Linked DNA regions of Microbaculum marinisediminis. The protein of the gene in region 1 interacts with the protein of each later gene in a pairwise test. Links are inferred from orthologs where the notes say so. Each region holds a gene or a part of one and is shown in the gene's direction. Other genes may lie near its edges.

Evidence for each region. Proteins that work in one complex are often made in the same cells at the same time.
Region 2: the proteins of hypB (region 1) and MUB46_RS18430 interact in binary tests that used the Escherichia coli proteins (3 or more experiments, as listed by UniProt). The link is inferred for Microbaculum marinisediminis from one-to-one orthologs.

The regions. Positions count from the first base shown.
Region 1 is NZ_JALIDZ010000007.1:237,176-240,300, forward strand. What follows is about bases 147-3,125. They hold hypB (hydrogenase nickel incorporation protein HypB), read left to right. Parts: upstream 147-1,211; coding sequence 1,212-2,039; downstream 2,040-3,125. Other genes in these bases: MUB46_RS16560 (HyaD/HybD family hydrogenase maturation endopeptidase), read right to left, coding at 147-420; MUB46_RS16565 (HypC/HybG/HupF family hydrogenase formation chaperone), read left to right, coding at 569-814; MUB46_RS16570 (hydrogenase maturation nickel metallochaperone HypA/HybF), read left to right, coding at 807-1,175; hypD (hydrogenase formation protein HypD), read left to right, coding at 2,036-3,125. Also shown: more of MUB46_RS16560, read right to left, coding at 1-146. UniProt on the Escherichia coli protein: Involved in the maturation of [NiFe] hydrogenases. Required for nickel insertion into the metal center of the hydrogenase. Exhibits a low intrinsic GTPase activity, which is essential for nickel insertion.
Region 2 is NZ_JALIDZ010000009.1:27,867-30,811, reverse strand. What follows is about bases 79-2,877. They hold MUB46_RS18430 (FKBP-type peptidyl-prolyl cis-trans isomerase), read left to right. Parts: upstream 79-1,122; coding sequence 1,123-1,632; downstream 1,633-2,877. Other genes in these bases: sat (sulfate adenylyltransferase), read left to right, coding at 2,148-2,877; MUB46_RS18425 (hypothetical protein), read left to right, coding at 1,797-1,955; MUB46_RS18435 (hypothetical protein), read left to right, coding at 752-1,102; aprA (adenylyl-sulfate reductase subunit alpha), read left to right, coding at 79-626. Outside these bases: more of aprA, read left to right, coding at 1-78; more of sat, read left to right, coding at 2,878-2,945. UniProt on the Escherichia coli protein: Folding helper with both chaperone and peptidyl-prolyl cis-trans isomerase (PPIase) activities. Chaperone activity prevents aggregation of unfolded or partially folded proteins and promotes their correct folding.

The DNA.
Region 1 (3,125 bases):
CGCCGCGAGCCCCCAACCGGTCGCACCGGGCTGTATCGCCACCAGCGCGCGCCGCTCCGGCGCGCAGCCGGCCAGCCGCGCCGCCGCGATCAAGTCGGCGAGCGCCACCTCGTGCGCCGTTTTCTTGTTGCCTCGCAGCTGGGCGTCCATGTCGGCGCCGCGAAACGTGCGGACCGTGCCGGGCCGCATGTCGAGATCCATCGCGTCCACCGCGATCAGCGCCCCGGATTCCTCGATTTCCGACAGGAGCGCGAGGCCGATGGTGCCACCGTCGCGCAGGGCCACGTCGCTGCCGATCTCGCCGCGATCCTGCCGTTGGCCGAGCGCGTTGACGACGTGAACGCCGGCCCCGTCATCGCTCAGCAGAACGTTGCCGATGCCAAGTACCAGGGTCCGGGTCTTGGTGGCGTCCGTTCGCATGCTCCGCTGCCTGCATATCGTCGTGCCGCGCGCCGGAGATCAGCCACGTCACGAAGACACCATCATTGAAGACGACAAACTATGGTGCGTATACTTGACCGAGTAAAGATAGTTACGCGCATAAATAAGTTTCGTGAAGGAGGCCGTCATGTGTCTGGCCGTGCCGATGCGAGTTGTGGAGCGTGATGGCTTCATGGCACGGTGCGAAGCCAAGGGCATCGAGCGCGCGGTGAGCCTCTTCCTGCTTCAGCACGAGGACGTCGGCCCGGGCGACCATGTCATGGTCCATGTCGGCTACGCGATCCAGAAGATGACGGCGGCGGAAGCGCAGAGCGCGTGGGCGCTTTTCGACGAGATTCTCGCCGCGGACGAAGAAGCGCACGGCGGTGCATGAGCTAGCGATCTGCCAGAGCCTGTTGCGGGAAGTGCAGCGCGTGGCCGCGCGGAACGACGCCAGCGAGGTGGTCCGGATCGGCGTCGTGGTCGGGCCGCTGTCCGGTGTCGAGGCCCCGCTGCTCGAGCGCGCCTTCACGCTGGCCCGGTGCGGAACCATCGCGGCGAACGCGACGCTCGAGATCGAGGAAGCGCCGCTGACGGTCTGGTGCGAAAGCTGCGGCGTCGAGTCACAGGTGGCGATGAACGCGCTGCTGTGCGGCCGGTGCGGTACCTGGAAGGTTGATCTGAGGTCCGGAAACGAGCTGCTGTTGAAGCAGGTGGAACTGAGCCGCGACGAAACCGCCGGGGCGACCGGCTGATACCGGCGGCGTGCGCGGCGGCGAAGGGAGACGATCATGTGCGACCAGTGCGGATGCGCGACGACGCCGGACACCGTTCACGTCCATGACCATGCCGGCGTCGTGACGACCCGGTCCGTCGACGCCCAGTCCGTCGAGATCCTGACGGGGCTGCTGCACGAGAACGACCACGTTGCCGCCCACAATCGCGAGCACCTGGACCGCCACGGCATCCTCGCGGTCAACCTGATGTCGTCGCCGGGCTCGGGCAAGACCAGCCTGCTGGAGGCGACGATCGATGCGCTCGGCGACAGGCACCGCATCGCCGTCATCGAAGGCGACCTCGAGACCGAGAACGACGCGCGCCGCATCCGCGAAAAGGGCGTGCCGGCGGTTCAGATCACCACCGGCCAGACCTGCCACCTCGACGCCCATATGGTGCATGACGCGCTGCATGCGCTCGATCTCGGCGCGATCGACATCCTGTTTATCGAGAATGTCGGCAATCTGGTCTGTCCGGCGAGCTTCGATCTCGGCCAGCACGCCAATGTGACGCTCCTTGCGGTGACCGAGGGCGACGACAAGCCCGCCAAGTATCCGGTGATGTTCCGCGGCTCAGACCTCGTGCTGCTGGCCAAGGCCGACCTCCTCGACGTGCTCGACGACTTCTCGCCGCAGAAGGCCGTCGGCCATGTCCGCGACCTGGCGAACCCCGCCGACGTGTTCACGGTCTCCGCGCGCCGGGCCGATACGCTGGTGCCATGGATTGCCTGGCTCGAGGACAGGCTCGCCGCCTGCCGGGGCGGGATGGCACCGCGGCCGCGGTCGCATCCAGCCTCCCGGCATTCGCATCACCATCCCCATCACGCGGGCGCCGCGGAATGACCGGCGCGCCGGCATCCGCCGTCGCCGCCAGGCGGTGGCTGGAGCGCATTCGCGCCCTGCCGCTGAACGAACGCGTCCGGGTGATGAACGTGTGCGGCGGCCACGAGCGGTCGATCTCCATGGCCGGCCTGCGCGGGGTATTGCCGCCGCAGATCGAGCTGATCCCGGGGCCGGGCTGTCCCGTCTGCGTCTGTCCCGAGGAGGATGTCTATGCCGCGATCCGGCTCGCCGCGCGCAGGGAGGTGATCCTGGTCGCCTTCGGCGACATGCTGCGGGTACCGGCGAACCTGCCGAAGAACGAGCCCCGCTCGCTGGAACAGGCGCGCGCCGCCGGCGGCGACGTGCGCCCAATTGCCTCGCCACAGGAAGCCGCGAAAATCGCCCGCGCCAATCCGGACAGGGACGTGGTGTTCTTCGCGGCCGGCTTCGAGACGACGACCGCGCCGGTGGCTGCCCTTGTCGCCGAGGGGCTTCCCGACAACCTGTCGATCCTGCTGTCGGGAAGGTTGACCTGGCCGGCCGTCGCCATGCTGCTCGACAGCGAGGAGGCCGGTTTCGACGCGCTGATCGCGCCGGGGCACGTCTCCACGGTGATGGGCCCCGAGGAATGGCGCTTCGTGCCGGAAAGGCACGGCATTCCGTCCGCCGTGGCCGGGTTCGAGACCGACAGCCTGCTTGCCGCGCTCCATTCCGTCCTCACCCAGCATCTCGAGGGGCGGGCGGTCCTAGACAACAGCTACGAGACCGTCGCCAGGCCCGGCGGCAACCCGACCGCGCGGCGCCTGATCGCGGAGACGCTGGACGTAGTCGACGCGACCTGGCGCGGCATCGGCGTGATCCCGAAGTCGGGCTTCGCGTTGAAGCCGCGCTTCGCCGCGTTCGACGCGGTGCGCCGGTTCGATCTCGATCTCGCCGAGGCCCGCAAGCGCGCCGGCCAGATGCCGCCGGGATGCGATTGCGCCCGCGTCGTCCTGGGCAAGATCTATCCCAACCAGTGCGTCCTGTTCGGCAAGGCCTGCACGCCGCGCACACCGATCGGTCCCTGCATGGTGTCGGACGAGGGCGCCTGCCGCATCTGGTGGTCGT
Region 2 (2,945 bases), on another replicon or contig:
CCGGCGACGCGGTCGGCGGCACCCCGCACGCCTTCTCGTCCGGCTCGTTCACCGAGGGGCGCCTCGCCGCGAAGGCCGCCTGCAAGTACATCGACGACGGCAAAGCCGAGGGCATCGTCGTGTCCGACGAGCAGATAAGCCGCCGCAGGAAAGAGATCTACACGCCGCTTGAGCATTACAAGATCTACCGCAACGAGATCGTCGCGGGCGATGTCAATCCGCACTACATCAATCCCAAGCAGGGGCTGGATCGCCTGCAGAAGTTGATGGACGAGTACTGCGGTGGCGTGACGGTCAGCTACATGACCAACGAGAAGCTCCTCCATATCGGTCTGAAGAAGCTCAAGATCCTGGAGGAGGACCTCCAGAGCATCGCCGCCAAGGATATTCACGAGCTGCTGCGGGCGTGGGAACTGAAGCACCGTCATCGCGCCGCGGAGTGCGTCACCCAGCACACCCTGTTCCGCAAGGAGACGCGCTGGCCGGGCTACTATTACCGGGGCGACGCCATGAAGGTGGACGACGAGAACTGGCACGTTCTGACCGTTTCGCGTCGCGATCCGAACACCGGTGAATACACCATGGAGAAGGCGCCTTGTTATCACCTGGTCGGTGAGGACGAGTAGCACTATCCCCGGGCGGCGCCTCGCTTTGGACGTCCGCCCGGGCACGAAGAAGACCAGCAGGGCGCGTGGCGATCTTTTTGACGCCCCCGGTCGAGCTGGTGTCCTACGGTGACAGAGAGCCGCGCGTGAACATTATCGAAAAGACCGACGAGGAAATCCTGGCCATAGCCGATCCGCTGTGGCGCGACCTCGTCAAGCACTCGAACGAAGGCAAGTACGGAGAGTTCGTCAGGAACTTTTCCACGTCTCTGGCGCTGGCGATGAACCAGGTCGCGGTGGGGCATCAGTTCGCCAACAGCGAACTGGCGCGAAGCCTCTCCGAAGACATCGACAATCTTGGTGTGATCCGCCGGGGCGAGTATGTCACGGTTCTGTACCGGCAACGGAGCACCAACAAGGCGGGCGAATGGCTCGGAAGACTTGTCCTCGGCTATGAAGATGGCGAGGTCAGGATCTTCGGGGCCTCCATTTTCTGAGCGATGGGATCGAACCCGGCATGAGTGAAACCATCCAGGACGGCAAGTTCGTCGAGTTGACCTACAAGGTGACCGACAGGAAGTCGGGGCACGTCCTGACCAAGGTCGAATTCCCGTTGGGCTACGTTCACGGACACAACGAGATCCTGGCCCCGTACGTCCACAAGGAGCTGGAGGGCAAGGCCGTCGGCGACGTGATCGAGGTGCCGATCGACGGCAACCAGATCTACGGCGCCAGGGACGAGTCGCTGGTTTTCACCGACCACATCGAGAACGTTCCCGAGGAGTATCGGCAGGTCGGCACCTCCATCCTCATGGAAAACGACAAGGGCCAGACCCGCAGCTTCCTCGTGACGCGGATGGACGACAAGACCCTCACCGTCGATGGCAACAATCCGCTTTGCGGCAGGGAGGTCGTGTTCACGCTCGAGATACTGACCGTGCGCGACGCGACCGATGAGGAGACGAGGGCCGGCGGGACGATCGGAGCGCAGCCGGATATCGACCCGTCCCTCACGAGACCGGTCTGAGCAGCGATGCCGATCCAGTTTTCAGTGATCCGATGCAGGTGTCCTCAGGCAGGTCGGACCGATCGACCGCATTCGAGCCCACATTCGAGCAATGCCATGAATGATATCCGACAAGTATCGGCCTCTTTCGGTGGCAATCCCGGTTTCTTGGCAAAAGGTGACTCATGAGCGAGAAAAAACCCGTCCAAAAAGTTCCCGAGGGCCAGTCGCGCTTCGTGAAGACGCGCCAGATGGAGCCCAACGAAAAGGGGTTCGTCGGCTACGAGACCGTCTGGGATTCGTTCCAGAAGGAAGTCGAATACAAGACCCCGAAACGGCCGTAGCGGTTTCGCCGTAGCGCGGACAGGCAGGATCGCGTGGCTGCGATCCGAACCGCGTGCACGGGATTCCGTCGGCGGTGATTGCCCGCTTCACGATCTGCGCCGGGAGCGTTGCCGCCCGGTGCCCCCCGCCAGCCGGATCAGCCAGCAATGACCGTCCCGTCGGACACCGCTCGATATCAGGAAGGACTTGCCATGCCTCAGCTCGTGCCGCCGCACAATTCCGAGCAGCTCAAGCCGCTCCTGCTGCCGCAGACCGAACGGGCCGAGGAGCGCGCACGCGCGGAGACGCTGAAGAAGGTACCCCTGGATTCGCGGGCCGTCTCCGACGTCTTCATGCTGGCGATGGGGGCCTATACCCCGCTCGACGGCTTCATGGGGCATGACGACTGGCGCGGCGCCTGCCTAGACATGAAGATGGCCGACGGCGTCTTTTGGCCGATCCCGATCACGTTGCCGGTCGACAAGGATCTCGCCGACGGCATCCGCCTCGAGGAGGAGGTCGCGCTCGTCGACGCGGAGACCGGCGAAGCGCTGGCGATCATGGAGGTCCGCGAGAAGTACGGCATCGACAAGCAGCTTGAGGCCGAGCACGTCTATCGCACCACCGATCCGAAGCATCCCGGCGTGGAAAAGGTGCTTGCCCAGGGCGACGTCAACCTGGCCGGACGGGTCATGGTTCTGAGCGAAGGCCAGTATCCCGAGAAGTATCCGGATCTCTACATTCGGCCCGCCCAGTCGCGGGCGATGTTCCTGGAGAAGGGCTGGTCGAACGTCGCCGCCTTCCAGACCCGTAATCCCATGCATCGCAGCCACGAGCATCTGGTGAAGATCGCCATCGAGGTCATGGACGGTGTCTTCATCCATCAGGTGCTGGGGAAACTGAAGGCCGGCGACATTCCCGCCGATGTGCGGACCCGGGCCATCCAGGCGATGATCGACAATTACTTCCGCCCCGGGACGATCGTTCAGGCGGGCTATCCGATCGAGATG